2 regions of the Brevundimonas sp. Br13 genome follow, and region 2 is predicted to be linked to the other one. Evidence: predicted binding sites of a transcription regulator. Region 2 holds the regulator's gene; the other holds the start of a gene.

Region 1 (8,520 bases), 260 kb from region 2:
GCCTGGGCGCCGCGCGCGATCCGGACCTGATCCGGCGCATCGGCGAGGCGACGGCCCTGGAGGTGGCGGTGACGGGGGCGGAGTGGACCTTCGGCCCAACCCTGGCCGTGCCGCGCGACGATCGTTGGGGCCGGTCCTATGAGGGCTATGCCGAGGATCCGGAGGTTCAGCGGTCCTACGCCGGGCCGATGACCCTGGGCCTTCAGGGCGAGCTGCAGCCGGGGCGGCCGCTGGCGCCCGGCCATATCGCCGGATCGGCCAAACATTTCCTGGCCGACGGGGGCACCTTCGAGGGCGAGGATCAGGGCGATTTCCGGGGCACGGAGCAGGAGCTGATCGACGTCCACCTGGGCGGATACGTCCAGGCCATCGACGCGGGCGTGCTGTCGATCATGGCCAGTTTCTCGGGCTGGAACGGTTACAAGCACTCAGGCAATCCGACCCTGCTGACCGATGTCCTGCGCGGGCCGCTGGGGTTCAAGGGATTCGTCGTCTCCGACTGGAACGCGCACGGCCAACTGCCGGGCTGCACCAATGAGAGCTGCGCCCTGGCGGTCAACGCAGGCATCGACATGCTGATGGCGCCCGACAGCTGGAAGCCGCTGTACGCCTCGACCCTGGCCCAGGCCCGGTCGGGCGAGATCCCTATGGCGCGGGTGGACGAGGCGGTGCGTCGCATTCTGGTGGCCAAGGTCAAGACCGGCCTGTTCGAACCGACGCGGCCGATGGAAGGCCGGTTCGAGGAGCTGGCTTCGCCCGCGCACCGCGCCCTGGCGCGCGAAGCGGTGCGCAAGTCGCTGGTGCTGTTGAAGAATGACGGCGTCCTGCCGGTTGGGGCCAATGCGCGGGTGCTTGTGGCGGGGACGGCGGCTGACGACATCGGCCAGGCCTCGGGCGGCTGGACCTTGAGCTGGCAGGGGACGGGCAATACGAATGCCGACTTCCCCCAGGGCCAGTCGATCTGGAGCGGGATCGAAGAGGCGGTGAAGGCCGGCGGCGGGACCGCAACCTTGAGCGCGGACGGGTCCTTCACCCAGAAACCGGATGTGGCGATCGTCGTCTTCGGCGAGACCCCCTATGCCGAGTTCCAGGGCGACGTGGACAATCTGGACTATGTCCCGACCGCGCCGCTGGAGACGCTGAAGCGGCTGAAGGCGGCGGGGATTCCGACCGTGTCGGTCTTCCTGTCCGGGCGGCCGATGTGGACCAATCCGGAGATCAACGCCTCGGACGCCTTCGTCGCGGCCTGGCTGCCGGGGACCGAAGGCGGCGGGATCGCCGACGTCCTGGTGGGCCGAGCCGACGGCAAACCGCGCCACGACTTCCACGGCAAACTGTCCTTCAGCTGGCCCAAGGATGCGACGGGAACGCCGCTGAACCACGGCCAGCCCGGCTATGATCCGCAGTTCGCCTATGGCTACGGCCTGACCTACGCCGCGCCGGCGCGAGTCGGAATGCTGTCGGAGGAGAGCGGGGTCTCGGCCCAGGCGACCAATCTGGATCGCTATTTCGTCGACGGCCGGTTCGTCTCGCCCTGGAGCTTGTTGCTGAACGACGCAGGAGGTCAGACCCGACCCGGCACGGCGAAGACGGCGACCAGCCCGCGCGCCGGCGTCGCCTCACGCCCGGTAGACGACCTGGCCCAGGAAAGCGGCCAGCAGTTCGCCTTTGCGGGAACCGGGCCGGCCAGCGTTGAGATCTGGGGCACGGCCGTCGATCTGACGCGCCAAGCCAACGGCGCCGTCGCCCTGGGCTTCCGCTATCGTGTTGACGTCGCGCCGTCCGCTCCGGTGGCGTTCAAACTGGGCGGCGGAGCGGTGGACCTGACCGGCCTGTTGCGCTCTGCCCCCGTCGGGCAGTGGCGCGAAGCCCGCATTCCCCTGACCTGTTTCCGCACTGACGGCGGGGACCTGTCGCGCGTCGAGGTTCCGTTCCACATGGCGACCAGCGGTGCGATGACCGTCTCGGTGTCCGAGATCAAGCTGGACGCCAGCCAGACCGAAACGCGCTGCCCGGCCTAAAGGGCGCGACATGGACGGTCCCCTCCGCCTTCACCCCGCGTCGGCGGTGAAGGTCAGGGTGTGGGTGTAGCTGCGGTAGGGGGTGGGGCTGCCTGCCGGGGCGGCGGTGCGGTAGCGGACCTGTGTCATATAGGCACCGGGCGCCGAGACCCGCAGGGTCAGGACGCCGGAGGCGTCGGTGGCGGTTTCGGTCTCGATCGTCTTGCCGTCGTACTGGCCGGCTTCGCGAAAGACGGTGACAGGCGCGTCGGCCAGGGGCTGGCCGTCGAACAGCAGGCGGAAGGTCGCGTCCTCGCCGGCGACGATCTGGTTCGGCTGGATCAGAGGCTGAAGCTCCAGCCCTTGGCCGGTGGGCTTCAGCGCCGCCTCGTCGGGGACGCCCCGCATAACATAGGCCTCGGCGACGGTGATGCTCTGGACATCGACCAGTTCGGCGCCGGGCGGGGGCGGCGCATCCTCTTCGCCGACCATCTTCCAGCCGGAGGGGGTGTGGTACATCTTGGCCGTGCGGCCGGCGCGTGGGCCGGATGACAGACGATAGAGGCCGTCCACCGGCGTCGGCGCCTCGAACACCGCCAGATCGCGCAGATAGGTGACGGCGCTGATCGGCGTGTCGCCGTTTGGCCCGACCACATGGAAGCCGTCGGACCGCATGGCGACCTCGGCGTTGAACACCTCCTCGGTAAAGGCCGCCTCGACGGTCACATGATCGCGCCGCCCCGCGTCGAACAGGTTCGGCCGAAGATAGGGGGAGTGGGCCTGGGCCACGCCCGCGCCCCAGACGGACAGAAGGGAGGCCAAAAGGCCGGCGTGGAGGGGATGTCGGGTCATGGTCGTCCTCATAGGCCGAGGCAGAGTATGCAAGTGAGAACGAATTGCAACAAAGGGTTCGGGATAGGGGCGTCTGGGACCGGACGCCGACGACGGGATGGGCTAGAGTCGCGCCGAATCTGATCTGGAGTTCGATCATGAGTTTTTCCGCCACCGACGCCGCATTCGAGGGGTTTCGCGTGACGCGCCAGAACCCGGCGGCGGTTCTCCTCTGGTCGATGGTCTGGCTGATCGGGCTCATATTGAGCAGTCTGCTCGCGGCGCCCGCAATCATGCCCCATATGGCCGAGTTGCAGGCCGCCAACGGCGATATCAACGCCTTGTCGCCAGAAGCGCTACAAGCCTTCGGCTTGGCCATGGCTGGATTCATGCCGCCGTTGCTGTTGGCCCAGGCCCTCGTCGCGCCGGCCGTCTACCGCGCAGTGTTTGAGCCTGAGAAACGACGGTTCGGCTTCCTGCGACTGGGCAAGACCGAGGCTCGGATGTTGGGGGTTCTGATTATTCTGGTCGTCGTTCAGCTCGTATTGAACGTTGGAGCGGACCTCGCCACTCGGGGCGCCGGCGCGGCGATCGGTCTGGCGGGAGGCGTCATCGTGAATCTGATCGCCTTTGCACTGGGGCTCTGGGTGGCGGCTCGACTCAGCTTGGTCGCGCCTCTCACGCTGCTGCGGAGCGGCCTTCCTCTCGTGGAAGGATGGAAGCGCAGCGGACCCATCGTCTGGCCTCTGATCGGCGTGAATGTGCTCGCCGTCGCCATGGCCTTGTTGGTGGGTCTGCTGCTGGCCCTCGTCGCCTGGCCTATGACGGCGGCCATGTCCGGCTCCGGCGCAGGCGCGGGTTTGGCGGCCCTGCTGCTGATGACGCTGATGGCGCTCGGTTTCGCACTGATCACCGTCCTGCTTTGGAGTCCGTTCGCGGCGATCTTGAAGCAGCTGGAGGGCTGACGGAGACGTTTCAGCGTCTGGAGTAAAACCTCAGGCCGAGGCCTTGACCCGCTTCCGCTTCGCCGGCGGGGGCGTCGCCGCCTGCCCCAGTGCGGCGACCCGCGCCTTGCGCCGGGTCTCGTGACGATCCAGCACCTCCTTGAGGTATTTTCCGGTCCAGCTGGCCTTGTTCTCCGCCACCTGTTCCGGTGTGCCGACCGCGACGATCTCGCCGCCGCCGTCGCCGCCTTCCGGCCCGAAGTCGAGCAGATAGTCCGCCACTTTGATGACGTCGAGATTGTGCTCGATCACCACGATGGTGTTGCCAGCCTCGACCAGTTCCTGAAGCACTTCCAGAAGTTTGCGCGTATCTTCGAAATGCAGGCCGGTGGTCGGCTCGTCGAGGATGTAGAGGGTCCGGCCGGTCGCGCGTTTCGACAGTTCCTTGGACAGCTTGACCCGCTGGGCCTCGCCGCCGGACAGGGTGGTCGCGGGCTGGCCGACCTTGACGTAGCCGAGGCCCACCCGCTCCAGCGTCAGCATCTTGTCGCGGATCGGCGGCACGGCCTTGAAGAACTGGGCGGCCTCCTCGACCGTCATGTCCAGGACGTCCGAGATCGACTTGCCCTTGAACACAATCTCCAGCGTCTCTCGGTTGTAGCGCTTGCCCTTGCAGACGTCGCAGGTGACGTAGACGTCGGGCAGGAAGTGCATCTCGATCTTGATGACGCCGTCGCCCTGGCAGGCCTCGCAGCGGCCGCCCTTGACGTTGAAGCTGAACCGGCCGGGGCCGTAGCCGCGCGCCTTGGATTCCGGCAGGCCGGCGTACCAGTCGCGGATGGGGCCGAAGGCGCCGGTGTAGGTGGCGGGATTGGAGCGCGGGGTGCGGCCGATCGGCGACTGGTCGATGTCGATGACCTTGTCGAAATGCTCCAGCCCCTCGATGCGGTCGAAGGGGGCGGGGGCGTCCGACGCATTGTTCAGACGGCGCGCGGCGGCCTTATACAGGGTCTCGATGGTGAAGGTGGACTTGCCGCCGCCGGACACGCCGGTGATGCAGGTGAAGACGCCGACGGGGATTTCGCCGGTGACGCTCTTCAGATTGTTGCCGCTGGCGCCGCTGATCTTCAGCATCCGCTTGCGGTCGATGGGGCGGCGGCCGTCGGCGGGGATTTCGATCTCCCGCTCGCCGGTCAGATATTTGCCGGTCAGGGAGTTCGGGTTGGCCATGACCTGTTGCGGCGTACCCTCGGCGCAGACCGTGCCGCCATGCACCCCCGCAGCGGGCCCCATGTCGATGACATAGTCGGCGGTCAGGATGGCTTCCTCGTCGTGCTCGACCACAAGGACCGAATTGCCGAGGTCGCGCAGCCCTTTCAGGCTTTCCAGCAGGCGGGTGTTGTCGCGCTGGTGCAGGCCGATGGAGGGCTCGTCCAGCACATAGAGGACGCCGGTCAGGCCCGAACCGATCTGCGAAGCCAGACGGATGCGCTGGCTCTCCCCGCCCGACAAGGTGCCGGATGAGCGGGACAGGTTCAGATAGTCCAGGCCGACGTTGTTCAGGAACCGCAGCCGGTCGCAGATCTCCTTCAGGATGCGCCGGGCGATCTCCATCTGCTTCTCTGTCAGGCTCTCCTCCAGGGTCGAGAACCAGAGGTAGGCCTTGGAGATCGACAGCATGGAGATGTCGGCGATGTCCTCGCCGCCGACCTTGACGGCCAGGGCCTCGGGCTTCAGCCGCTTGCCGCCGCAGGCCTCACAGGGGGTCTCGGACTGATAGCGTGCCAGCTCCTCGCGAACCCAGGCGCTGTCGGTCTCGCGCCAGCGCCGCTCCAGGTTCGGCAGGACGCCCTCGAACGGCTTAGAGACCTCGTATTTGCGGGCGTTGTCGTCATAGGTGAATTTGATCTTCTCAGCGCCCGTGCCGTGCAGGATCGCCTTATGCGCCTGGGCCGGCAGATCGCGCCAAGCCACATCCATCGAGAAGCCGTAGTGGCGGCTGAGCGACTGAAGCGTCTGGGTATAGAGAGGTGAGGGGCCGCGCGCCCACGGCGCTACCGCCCCCTTGTGCAGGCTCTTGTCGCGATCGGGGATCACCAGGTCGGCGTCGAAGGCGAGCTTGACCCCTAGGCCGTCGCACACCGGACAGGCGCCGAAGGGATTGTTGAACGAGAACAGCCGCGGCTCGATCTCCGAGATGGTGAAGCCGGACACCGGGCAGGCGAATCGTTCGGAGAAGACGAGGGTGCGCGGCGCTGTCTCGCCCTCGGCGACGCTGGCCCATTCCGCCGTGGCGATACCGTCGGCGAGGCTCAGCGCCGTCTGCAGGCTGTCGGCGTAGCGACCTTCCTGATCCGGCTTGGTCACGATCCGGTCCACGACGATGTCGATGTCGTGCTTGAACTTCTTGTCCAGGGTCGGGGCTTCGTCGATCGGATAGAATTGCCCGTCGATCTTCAGCCTCTGGAAGCCCTGACGCTGCCATTCGGCGATTTCCTTGCGGTACTCGCCCTTGCGGCCGCGAACGACCGGAGCCAGCAGCAGGATGCGTTCGCCGTCGGGCAGGGCCGTCAGCTTATCGACCATCTGGCTGATGGTCTGGCTCTCGATCGGCAGGCCGGTGGCCGGCGAATAGGGCACGCCGACCCGCGCCCACAGCAGGCGCATATAGTCGTGGATCTCCGTCACCGTGCCGACGGTCGAGCGAGGGTTTTTGGACGTCGTCTTCTGTTCGATCGAAATGGCCGGCGACAGACCCTCGATCAGGTCCACGTCCGGCTTGCCCATCAGTTCCAGAAACTGGCGCGCATAGGCCGACAGGCTCTCGACATAGCGCCGCTGGCCCTCGGCGTAGATGGTGTCGAACGCAAGGGACGACTTGCCCGAGCCCGACAGGCCGGTCATCACCACCAGCTGTTCGCGCGGAATATCCAGGTCCACGCCCTTGAGATTATGCTCGCGGGCGCCGCGAACGCGGATGAAGTTGTGCTTTTCGGTCATGCGGTCCGGGAAACGCGGAGAGGAGCCGGAGGGCTCCGGCGCGACATCGCTATATGGGAATGATTTGCCCGGTTTAAGCAAGAACAATGTGGGAACATTGCGCACTGGGCGCGTCCAGCCCGGTTGACCTACTCCGGCGTCCAGGCCTGTGTCGGGCGCAAGAAACGCTCCCCCTTGGCCAGCATCACTCCGTTTGCGGTCGCGACGCCGAGCTCCAGGCTCTCGGCGATGCGGCGGGCGCGTTCGATGAAATGGGCCGCGGCGACGGGCGGGCACAGGTCGCGGGCGGTCTCGGCGAACAACTCAAGCCAGCGGTCGAAGTGGCGCGCGTCGATCGGCAGGGGCAGATGTTTCGGCATAGGCCGACCCTGGTAGACGCCAGACGAAAGGGCGACCGACGACCAGAACAGCTTCATCTGCGCCAGATGCGGGCCCCAGTCGGCGATCCGATCCGCGAAGATCGGCCCGATCAGCCGGTCGTCGCGGACGCGGGCGTAGAAGCCCTCGACCAGGGCGTCGATCATCGCCTCGTCGATGCCGGTTTCGTCGCGCAGCCGCTGAACAGCCGCGTCGCGGCGCGCGGCGGCTCCGGCAGGGTCTTCTATGCGGAAGCGGCTCTCCATTCCGACGTCCTAGCGGCTTGGTGGGCGGGGCGCCATCGGACCATCGGTCCACCCCGGAGCCACCCCCTCTTCACGCGGGCGTGTTCATAGCAGGGGCTCCCCGGACTTGCGGATTGCATAAATACGACCCATCCTCCTGTCTCTGAGGAGTTTTGAGCAGGAGGCTCGAAGATCATGATCATCGCACTGGCAACCGGTTCCGCCCTGTCCGCCATGCTGCTCGTGATCCTCCATGCCAACCAGCCCAAGCCCAAGCGCGTTCCCGTGCGCGCTCGCGACCCTCGACAAGGTCGCCGCTAGAACGCCTGACGGCGTTACGCTTTTCGACAATCTGAGCCTGACGTTCGGGCCTGAGCGCACCGGCGTCGTCGGTCGCAACGGCGCGGGCAAGAGCACGCTGCTGCGTCTGATCGCCGGCGACCTGTCCCCCAATGAGGGAACGGTCACGTGCCTCGGCTCTGTCGGCGTTCTGGATCAACGGTCCGATCCGTCTCCCGTCGAGACAGCGGCGCAAACCCTGGGCGTCGCGCCGGCCCTGGCGGCGATCGACCGGCTGCTGGCTGGCGCGGGCGACGCCCAGGACCTGGCCGACGCCGATTGGACCCTGGAACCCCGGATCGATTCAGCCCTCGCCGAAGTCGGGTTGGCGGGCCTGCCGATGGACCGGCCGACACGCAGCCTCAGCGGCGGGGAACAGACCCGGCTACGGCTTGCGGGATTGATCCTGGCGGCGCCCGACCTGATCCTGCTGGACGAACCGACCAATCACCTGGACGTCGAGGCGCGGCGCTGGGTGGCCGAGGTGCTGGGTCGCTGGAAGGGCGGGGCGGTGGTGGTCAGCCATGACCGGGATCTGCTGCGTCGCATGGATCGCATCGTCGAGGTGTCCGGCCTGGGGGTCGCCGTCCACGGCGGGAACTACGACCTCTACGCCGCACGCAAGGCGATTGAGCGCGAAACAGCCGAACGCGACCTGGTCGAGGCTGAACGGACGCTGGCCCGCGTGGCGGCGGACGCCCAGCGTCGCACGGAGATGAAGGCGCGGCGGGACGCGGCCGGACGCCGCAAGGCGGCCAAGGGCGACATGCCCAGGATTCTGATCGACGCCCGGGCCGAGCGGGC
Region 2 (8,520 bases):
CCGGAATCCATCGCCACAGAACATGGCCACGACATGCTGGCCAACTTCCTTCAGATCGCCGGCGTGAAGCGCCTCGCGGCCGCCTGATCATGGCCGCCTGACCATGGCCGATGGTTTCAAGCCGATCCTCGCCCGACTGGTCGAGGGCCACCCCCTGACGTCCGAACAGGCGCACGACTTCTTCGCCGCCTGCCTGCGCGGCGAACCGACCCCGTCCCAGGTCGCGGCCGCCGTCACCGCCCTGCGCATTCGGGGCGAGACGGTGGACGAGATCGCCGCCTTCGCCAAGGCCATGCGCGAGGCCGCCCTGACGCTGGATCATCCCTACGAGGTGATCGACACCTGCGGCACCGGCGGCGACGGCCAGCACACCTACAACATCTCCACCGCCGCCGCCCTGGTCCTGGCCGGCGCCGGCCTGAAGGTCGCCAAGCACGGCAACCGGGCCATGTCCTCGAAATCCGGCTCGTCCGACGTCCTGTCGATCCTGGGCGTCAACATGGCCGCCAGCCCGGCCCAGCAGCGCAAGGCGCTGGACGAGGCCGGCATCTGCTTCCTGTTCGCCCCCGCCTATCACGGCGCCATGCGCCATGTAGGCCCCGTCCGGGCCGAGATCGGTTTCCGCACCGTCTTCAATCTGCTGGGCCCCCTGTCCAACCCGGCCCAGGCGAAACGCCAGGTCATGGGCGTCTATGACCCCCGCCTGCTGGAGCCCCTGGTCGAGGTGCTGGGCCGGCTGGGCGCGACCCGCGCCTGGACCGTTCACGGCCAGGGTCTGGACGAACTGGCCACCTCCGGCCCGACCGAAGTGGCGGAATGGAGGGACGGCGCCGTCCGCCGCTTCCAGGTCACGCCCGAGGACGCCGGCCTGCCCCGCGCCTCCATCGACGCCATCCGCGGCGGCGACGCCGAGGAGAACGCCGCCGCCCTTCGCGCCCTGCTGGCGGGCCAGACCGGCCCTTACCGCGACATCGTCCTGCTGAACGCCGCCGCCGCCCTCGTGGTCGCGGATCGGGCGGCGGACCTGTCGGAAGGCGCCGCCCTCGCCGCCGCCGCCGTCGACGACGGCCGGGCCGCCCAGGCGCTGGATCGTCTGGCCCGCATCACCTCCACGCCGCTGGAGACGGAGGACACCCCATGACCGACGTTCTGGCCCGCATCGCCGCCTACAAGCGCGAAGACGTCGCCGCCCGCAAGGCCGCGACCTCTCAGGACGCGATCGAGACCCTGGCCCAGGCCGCCTCGGCCCCGCGCGGCTTCCGCGCCGCCCTGAATCGAACGGTCGAGGACACCGGCCGCCCCGCCCTGATCGCCGAGATCAAGAAGGCCAGTCCGTCCAAGGGGTTGATCCGTCCCGACTTCGATCCCCCGGCCCTCGCCAAGGCCTATGAGGCCGGCGGCGCGTCCTGCCTTTCGGTCCTGACCGACGGCCCCAGTTTCCAGGGCGACGACGTCTATCTGGGCCAGGCCCGCGCGGCGACCGCCCTGCCCTGCCTGCGCAAGGACTTCCTGGTCGATCCCTGGCAGGTCGCCGAGAGCCGGGCGCTCGGCGCCGACTGCATCCTGATCATCCTGGCCATGATCGACGATCGGCTGGCCGCCGAACTGCTGGCCGAGGCCGAGCGCTTCGGCATGGACGCCCTGATCGAAACCCACGACGAGGCGGAAATGGCGCGCGCCTGCGCCCTCGGCGGCGATCTGGTAGGGATCAACAACCGGTCGCTGCGGACGTTCGAGGTCGATCTGGAAACGACGGAACGCCTGGCGATCCTCAGCCCCGTGCGCGCCCTTCTGGTCGCCGAGAGCGGCATCTTCACCCCGGACGACGTTGCGCGCGTCTCCGCCGCCCACGCCCAGGCCATTCTGGTCGGCGAGAGCCTGATGCGTCAGGCCGACGTCGAGGCCGCGACGCGGGCGCTGCTGACCCTATGATCCAACGTGATGAGCGTGGTGAAGCGACGCCGTTAAGTTGACATTAGGAAGGAACACTTACAGAACATCGTCAATGTTCACGGCCCGTTCCGATTCGTCGGTCGGGCGCATGAGGGGCCGGCGATGCTCACGCGCAAACAGCACGAACTGCTGATGTTCATCCACGAACGGATTCAGGAGACCGGCGTCTCCCCCTCGTTCGACGAGATGAAGGAGGCGCTGGACCTGGCGTCCAAGTCGGGCATTCACCGTCTGATTACGGCGCTGGAGGAGCGCGGCTTCATCCGCCGCCTCGCCCATCGCGCCCGCGCCCTGGAAGTGACCAAACTGCCTGAACAGGCTACAGCCGGCGCCCCGCGCGGCCGGGCCGGGTTCAAGCCCGATGTCATCGAAGGCGGCGGCGGCGCGCGTCCCGTCGCTGCAGCCTCAGCCGCCAATGACACCCGCGAACTGCCGCTGCTGGGCAAGATCGCCGCCGGCACCCCCATCGCCGCCATCCAGCACGAGCAGGAGCGGCTGCCGGTGCCGGAATCCATGCTGGGCAAGGGCGATCACTACATCCTCGAGATCGAGGGCGACTCCATGATCGAGGCCGGCATACTGAACGGCGACTTGGTCGTGATCCGGCGCGGCGACACGGCCAACAACGGCGAGATCGTCGTGGCCCTGGTCGAGGGCGAAGAGGCCACGTTGAAACGCCTGCGCCGCAAGGGCGGCTCCATCGCCCTGGAGCCCGCCAACCGCGCCTATGAGACCCGCATCTTCGGTCCCGACCAGGTCGAGGTCCAGGGCAAGCTGGTCGGCCTCATGCGCCGCTATCACTGACAGCTGGATTCGGCCGGCGCGCCCACGGCCGGTCGCCCCGGACATCGGCCGTCCACACGGCCCGCCAGCCGCCCGCGCCGCTACGCCACAGCTCCACCGCCCCGCCGCGCGCAAAGTCCGCCCCGTCCAGAACCAGCCGCCCGTCACATGAGGGCGGCAGGGCGTGAACCACCGCCCGCACGCTGACGACCGGGGCCGCAAGGCACAGGGCGTCCATCTGCTCCATGTCCGGCGTCCGCCTGCCCCACCACAGGGCGACCGGCCCCGCCCCAGTGAGCTCGGGACGGCATGAAGCGCGGTCGCAGGCCCAGCCGGCCTCGGGACGGTCCGCCAAGATCAGACCGCGCCGCCGGGACCACAGGTCCGTCGCAAACTCACGCACGCCGGGCCGGACGACGATCGCCTCCTTCTGGCGACGAAAGGCCGCATTGGTCCCCCCCTCGCCGATCCAGACATCCGGCGTCGGCGCGCGCGGACAGACCAGCACCGCCGCCGCAAGAGGCAGGCCCAGCCACCGCAGCCGCCCCTGCCAGAGGCAGACGAACAGCACGCCTAGAAAGGCCACGGGCAGCACAGGGTCCGGCGCGCTGGCCACCGTCCGCACCGCGCCCGGCAAGCCGGCCGTCCAGCCGCCGATCGCCAGCGTCAGATCGACGCCCCACCCCGCCACCGCCAGGAACGGGCCGCCCAGGCCCACGGGCTCCAAGGCCGCGCCCAACGCGAGGGCGGGCATAAGGACGAAGTCCGCCACCGGCGCCGTCGCCAGATTGGCCAGCAGCCCATACATGGCCGTCCGGTTGAAATGCTGCATGGCGAAGGGTCCCGTCGCCAGCCCCGCCACGACGCTGGCCGCCACCGCCGCCGTCAGCCAACCGCCGAACCTCTGGACCGCCACAATGGGCCAGGGCGCCGAGATCTCTCGGGTCCGCTTGGGCCAGATTTCGACCAGGGCCACCAGGGCCGCCGTCGCCGCGAACGACATCTGGAACCCCGGCGTCACGATGGCCTCGGGCTGGATCGCCAGGACGGCGAAGGCGGCCACGGCCAGCCCGTGCATGGTCACGGCCTGCCGGTCCAGCAAGATGGCCGCAAAGGCGATGGAGGCGGTAATCGCCGCCCGCTCCGCCGGCGGCGGGGCGCCGGAAATCACCAGATAAACCCCCACAGCCGTCAGGCCCGCCGCGGCGGCGACCTTCTTGCCGGGAACGCGCAAGGCCAGCCAGGGCCAGGCCGCCACGCCCAACCGCACGGCGAAGAAGACAAATCCGCCGACGATGGCCATGTGCAGGCCCGAGACCGACAAAATGTGCGCCAGGCCGGATTCTCGCATCACATCCATGTCGGCCTGGCTGATCCAGGCCTCGTGGCTGGTGGTCATGGCCGCCGCGATCCCGCCGGTCCGCCGGCCCAGCCGCGTCACGATCCGCTCCGCCAGGGCATAGCGCGCCCCATTCACCGCCATGGCCAGTCGAAGCCGCCACGGCGCCGGCGGCAGATCGATCCGCCGTGTCTCTCCCAGAGCGAAGGCGACGCCGCCCAGGCCCTCGAAAAAGGCATTGCGACCGAAATCATAGGCGCCGGGACTGGCGGGCGCAGGGGGCGGATTGAGAAGGGCGAACAGTCGGATCGCCTCACCGGCCCTCGGCGGCTCGCCCCTCACCGTGACCCGCAGCCGAACCGGCGTCTCCTCCGGGCTCAGGCCTCGGATCCAGACCGGGGCCGCCACGATCCGCGCGCCGTTCTCGCCAGGGCTGTCGACATCGACGACCCAGGCCTCGATCACCACCCCCTCGGGCAGGGCCGGCGCGATCGGGGCGGCCACGCTTTCGGTGCGAATCTTCGCCGCCGCCAGGCCGCAGGTCAGGCAGGCCAGAATCATCAGCGGCCAGGTAAGACGCCGCCTGAAGCCGCGCCGCCGCGCCGCCAGCCATGCCGCGACAGCCGCCGCCGCCGTGATCACCAGAGGCCACAGGCTCGGCTCTGTCCTCAGGGCGAAATAGCAGGCGGCGCCGCCGCCGAAGGCCACCGGCGCCCAAAGCCGCCATCTCAGCGCCTGCGCCTTGATCTCGTCGGCCAGCCAGACCCGCAAACGCGCGCCGGGGGTAGGCTTTGTCGCCTCGGGGCGTATAAGGGCCTCGCTTACGGACCCTTCCCCCATGACCTTGCCTTCTTCGACTGTCGTCACCCGCTTCGCCCCCTCGCCGACAGGCTATCTGCATATCGGCGGGGCGAGAACCGCCTTGTTCAACTGGCTGTACGCCAAGAGACACGCGGGACGCTTCCTGATCCGGGTCGAGGACACCGATCGGGAGCGTTCGACCGAGGAGGCCGTCCAGGCCATCTTCGACGGCCTGAGCTGGCTGGAGCTGTTCGCCGACGAAGAGCCGGTGTTCCAGTTCAGCCGCGCCGACCGCCATCGCGAAGTCGTCGATCAACTGCTGGAGACCGGCCACGCCTATCGCGATTTCACCACGGCCGAGGAAACCGGACGTCTGCGCGACGCCGCCAAGGCCGAGCGTCGCACCTTTGAATCGCCCTGGCGCGACCGCACCCCGACCGTCGACGACCTGGCCCAGCCGCACGTCGTCCGCTTCCGTCGCCCCCAGTCCGCGACCGTCACCGTCGCGGACGAGGTCCAGGGTTCGGTCAGCTGGTCGACCGACGACCTCGACGATCTGGTCCTGCTGCGCTCGGACGGGGTGCCGACCTATAATCTCGCGGTCGTTGTCGATGACCACGACATGGGGGTGACCCACGTCATCCGCGGCGATGACCATCTGAATAACGCCGCCCGCCAGAGCCTGATCTATGACGCCCTCGGCTGGACCCGACCGACCTTCGCCCATATCCCGCTGATCCACGGGCCGGACGGCGCCAAGCTGTCGAAGCGCCACGGCGCCCAGGCCGTCCACGAATACGCCGAAATGGGCTATCTGCCCGAGGCCATGCGCAACTATCTGGCGCGCCTCGGCTGGGGTCACGGCGACGACGAACTGTTCAGCGACGCCCAGGCGATCGAATGGTTTGATCTGGCCGGCATCGGCAAGGCGCCGGCGCGGCTGGACTTCGACAAGCTGGCCCACGTCAACGCCCACTGGCTGCGGCTCGCCGACGATGAACGCCTGGCCAAGCTGACGCTGGACGTCCACCTCGCCCGCGGCCGGCCTCTGGCCGAAGCCGACGAGACCAGGCTTCAGCGCGCCATGCCGTTCGTGAAGGACCGCGCCAAGACCGTGCTGGAGTTGGCCGACCAGACGGAATTCGTGCTCAAGACACGTCCCCTGGACATTGACGACAAGGGCCGCACCCTGCTGTCCGGCGAAACCCTGGACCGCCTGGCGCGCCTGCGCGACCGGCTGGCTTTGTTCCAGTCCTGGGACGTCTTCGCCCTGGAAGCCGAGCTGAAGAGCTTCGCCGAAGCCGAACAGGTCGGCTTCGGCAAGATCGGCCCGCCGATGCGCGCAGCGCTTACCGCAGGGTCAACATCACCTGATATTGCACGAACTTTGTCCGCTCTTGGGCGCGACGAAAGTCTCGGACGCTTGGATGATGCGCTGCAACAGACTAAGTGATCAACCACAAACCTAAGAGCGCCCGGCGCCTCCCCGCGATCGGACGTCCAAATGCAAAGGGGCATTGATGACTGACCAAGCCAAAACCGCCACGCTCTCCTTCGAGGGCAAGAGCGTCGATCTGCCCGTTCTGTCGGGTTCGACCGGTCCGGACGTTATCGACATCCGCAAGCTCTACGGCGGAACGGGCGCTTTCACCTTCGATCCGGGCTTCACCTCGACCGCCTCCTGCGAGTCAGGCCTGACCTATATCGACGGCGACGCCGGCGTCCTGCTGCACCGGGGCTATCCGATCGACCAGCTCGCGGCCCAGTCGAACTTCATCGAGGTCTGCCACCTTCTGCTGCACGGCGAACTGCCGACGGCCGCGCAGTACGAGAAGTTCGAAGACAGCATCACCATGCACACGATGCTGCACGCCCAGTTCGACCGCTTCTTCGAAGGCTTCCGCCGCGACGCCCACCCGATGGCGATCATGGTCGGCACGGTCGGCGCCCTGTCGGCCTTCTATCACGACAGCCTGGACATCCATGATCCGGTCCAGCGCGACATCTCGGCCATCCGTTTGATCGCCAAGATGCCGACGATCGCGGCCCGCGCCTACAAATATCATGTCGGCCAGCCCTTCATCTCGCCGCGCAACGACCTGTCCTACGCCGAAAACTTCCTGCGGATGTGCTTCGCCGTCCCGGCCGAGGACTATCACGTCGATCCGGCCCTGGTGCGCGCCATGGACCGCATCTTCACCCTGCACGCCGACCACGAGCAGAACGCCTCGACCTCGACCGTCCGCCTGGCCGGTTCGTCGGGCGCCAATCCGTTCGCCTGTATCGCCGCCGGCATCGCCTGCCTGTGGGGCCCGTCGCACGGCGGCGCCAATGAAGAGGCGCTGAACATGCTCAAGGAGATCGGCACCCCCGACAAGATCCCCGAGTTCATCCAGGGCGTGAAGGACCGCAAATACAAGCTGATGGGCTTCGGCCACCGGGTCTATAAGAACTATGACCCGCGCGCCAAGGTCATGCAGCAGTCGGCCTATGAGGTTCTGGCCGCCACGGGCCGCGAAAACGACCCCCTGTTCCAGGTCGCCAAGGAGCTGGAAAAGGTCGCCCTGAACGACGAATATTTCACCTCGCGCAAGCTTTTCCCGAACGTCGACTTCTATTCGGGCATCACCCTGTCGGCCATGGGCTTCCCCACCACCATGTTCACCGTCCTGTTCGCCCTGGCCCGCACTGTGGGCTGGATCGCCCAGTGGCAGGAAATGATGGCCGATCCGTCGCAGAAGATCGGCCGCCCGCGTCAGCTGTACACCGGCCCGACGCAGCGCGATTACGTGCCGATCGAACAGCGCGGCTGATCGAGCGCCACAGGCCTGAAATGCAGAACGCCGGGGCGCAGGCCCCGGCGTTTTCTTTGTCTGAGACAGAGATCGGGCCGCTATCCAGCCGCCTTGGCCTCGATGACCCGCAACACGGCCTCGGCGGCCAGGGTCGAAGGATCCGGCCCGCCCCGTCCCATCAGGTCCAGCGCCGCCGTCTGACGCCTTGCCTGCTCGGCCGCAGCCTCGGGATCGTTCAACAGCCGCCCGACGGCCGCCGCCAGATTTTCCGCAGACGCCTCGCCCTGGATGAACTCCGGGGCGATCCGTGCGCCGGCGGCGATGTTGAACAGGGTGATGTGTTCGGCCGTCACCAGCCGCTTCATCAGCTGATAGCTTACCCCCCCGATCTTATAGGCGATCACCATCGGCGCCCCCGCCAGGGCCAGTTCGGTCGAGACGGTGCCGCTGGTCGCCAGGGCCGCCGTCGCCGCCCGCATGGCGTCGTACTTTTCGGCCTCATCGACGACATGGACGCGGAAAGGCCAGGCGGATACGCGCCCGACCACGTCCTTTGACACCGTACCCGCCGCGACCACCGCGACTTCCAGGCCTGGATCCTGGGCCTTCAACCGCTTGACGGTCGCCTCATAAACCGGAGTCATCCGCGCGATTTCAGCCGGTCGGCTGCCCGGCAGGATCAGCAGCAGCTTGGCGTCTGGCGTGAGGCCGCGCCGGGCGCGAAAGGCGGCGCCGTCGGCCCCGCCCATGTCGACGTGCAGGGCGGACGAGCCGACCACCGTCGTCGGCAGACCTTCACGCTCGAACCAGGGCGCGTCGAAGCTGTAGAGGGCCAGCAGATGATCCACG

What was found. The regulator LexA, encoded in region 2, represses DNA repair genes until DNA is damaged. The targets are predictions, from matches to a motif close to ATGTTCNCNANNTGTTCT.
Region 1: uvrA (excinuclease ABC subunit UvrA) is a predicted target of LexA. The motif match lies at 6,856-6,873, and genes of this name have one in related genera.

What each region holds. Positions count from the first base shown of each region.
Region 1 covers NZ_AP044008.1:1,766,872-1,775,391, forward strand. Annotated here, with positions in the region: gene ACZ5M6_RS08670 (glycoside hydrolase family 3 protein) at 1-2,021, shown strand, start outside; gene ACZ5M6_RS08675 (DUF4198 domain-containing protein) at 2,052-2,852, opposite strand; gene ACZ5M6_RS08680 (hypothetical protein) at 2,990-3,796, shown strand; gene uvrA (excinuclease ABC subunit UvrA) at 3,827-6,775, opposite strand; gene ACZ5M6_RS08690 (group III truncated hemoglobin) at 6,904-7,398, opposite strand; gene ACZ5M6_RS08695 (ABC-F family ATP-binding cassette domain-containing protein) at 7,631-8,520, shown strand, end outside.
Region 2 covers NZ_AP044008.1:2,023,295-2,031,814, reverse strand. Annotated here, with positions in the region: gene ACZ5M6_RS09995 (anthranilate synthase component II) at 1-87, shown strand, start outside; gene trpD (anthranilate phosphoribosyltransferase) at 104-1,141, shown strand; gene trpC (indole-3-glycerol phosphate synthase TrpC) at 1,138-1,932, shown strand; gene lexA (transcriptional repressor LexA) at 2,056-2,757, shown strand; gene ACZ5M6_RS09975 (ComEC/Rec2 family competence protein) at 2,738-4,915, opposite strand; gene gltX (glutamate--tRNA ligase) at 4,914-6,329, shown strand; gene gltA (citrate synthase) at 6,397-7,689, shown strand; gene lpxB (lipid-A-disaccharide synthase) at 7,770-8,520, opposite strand, start outside.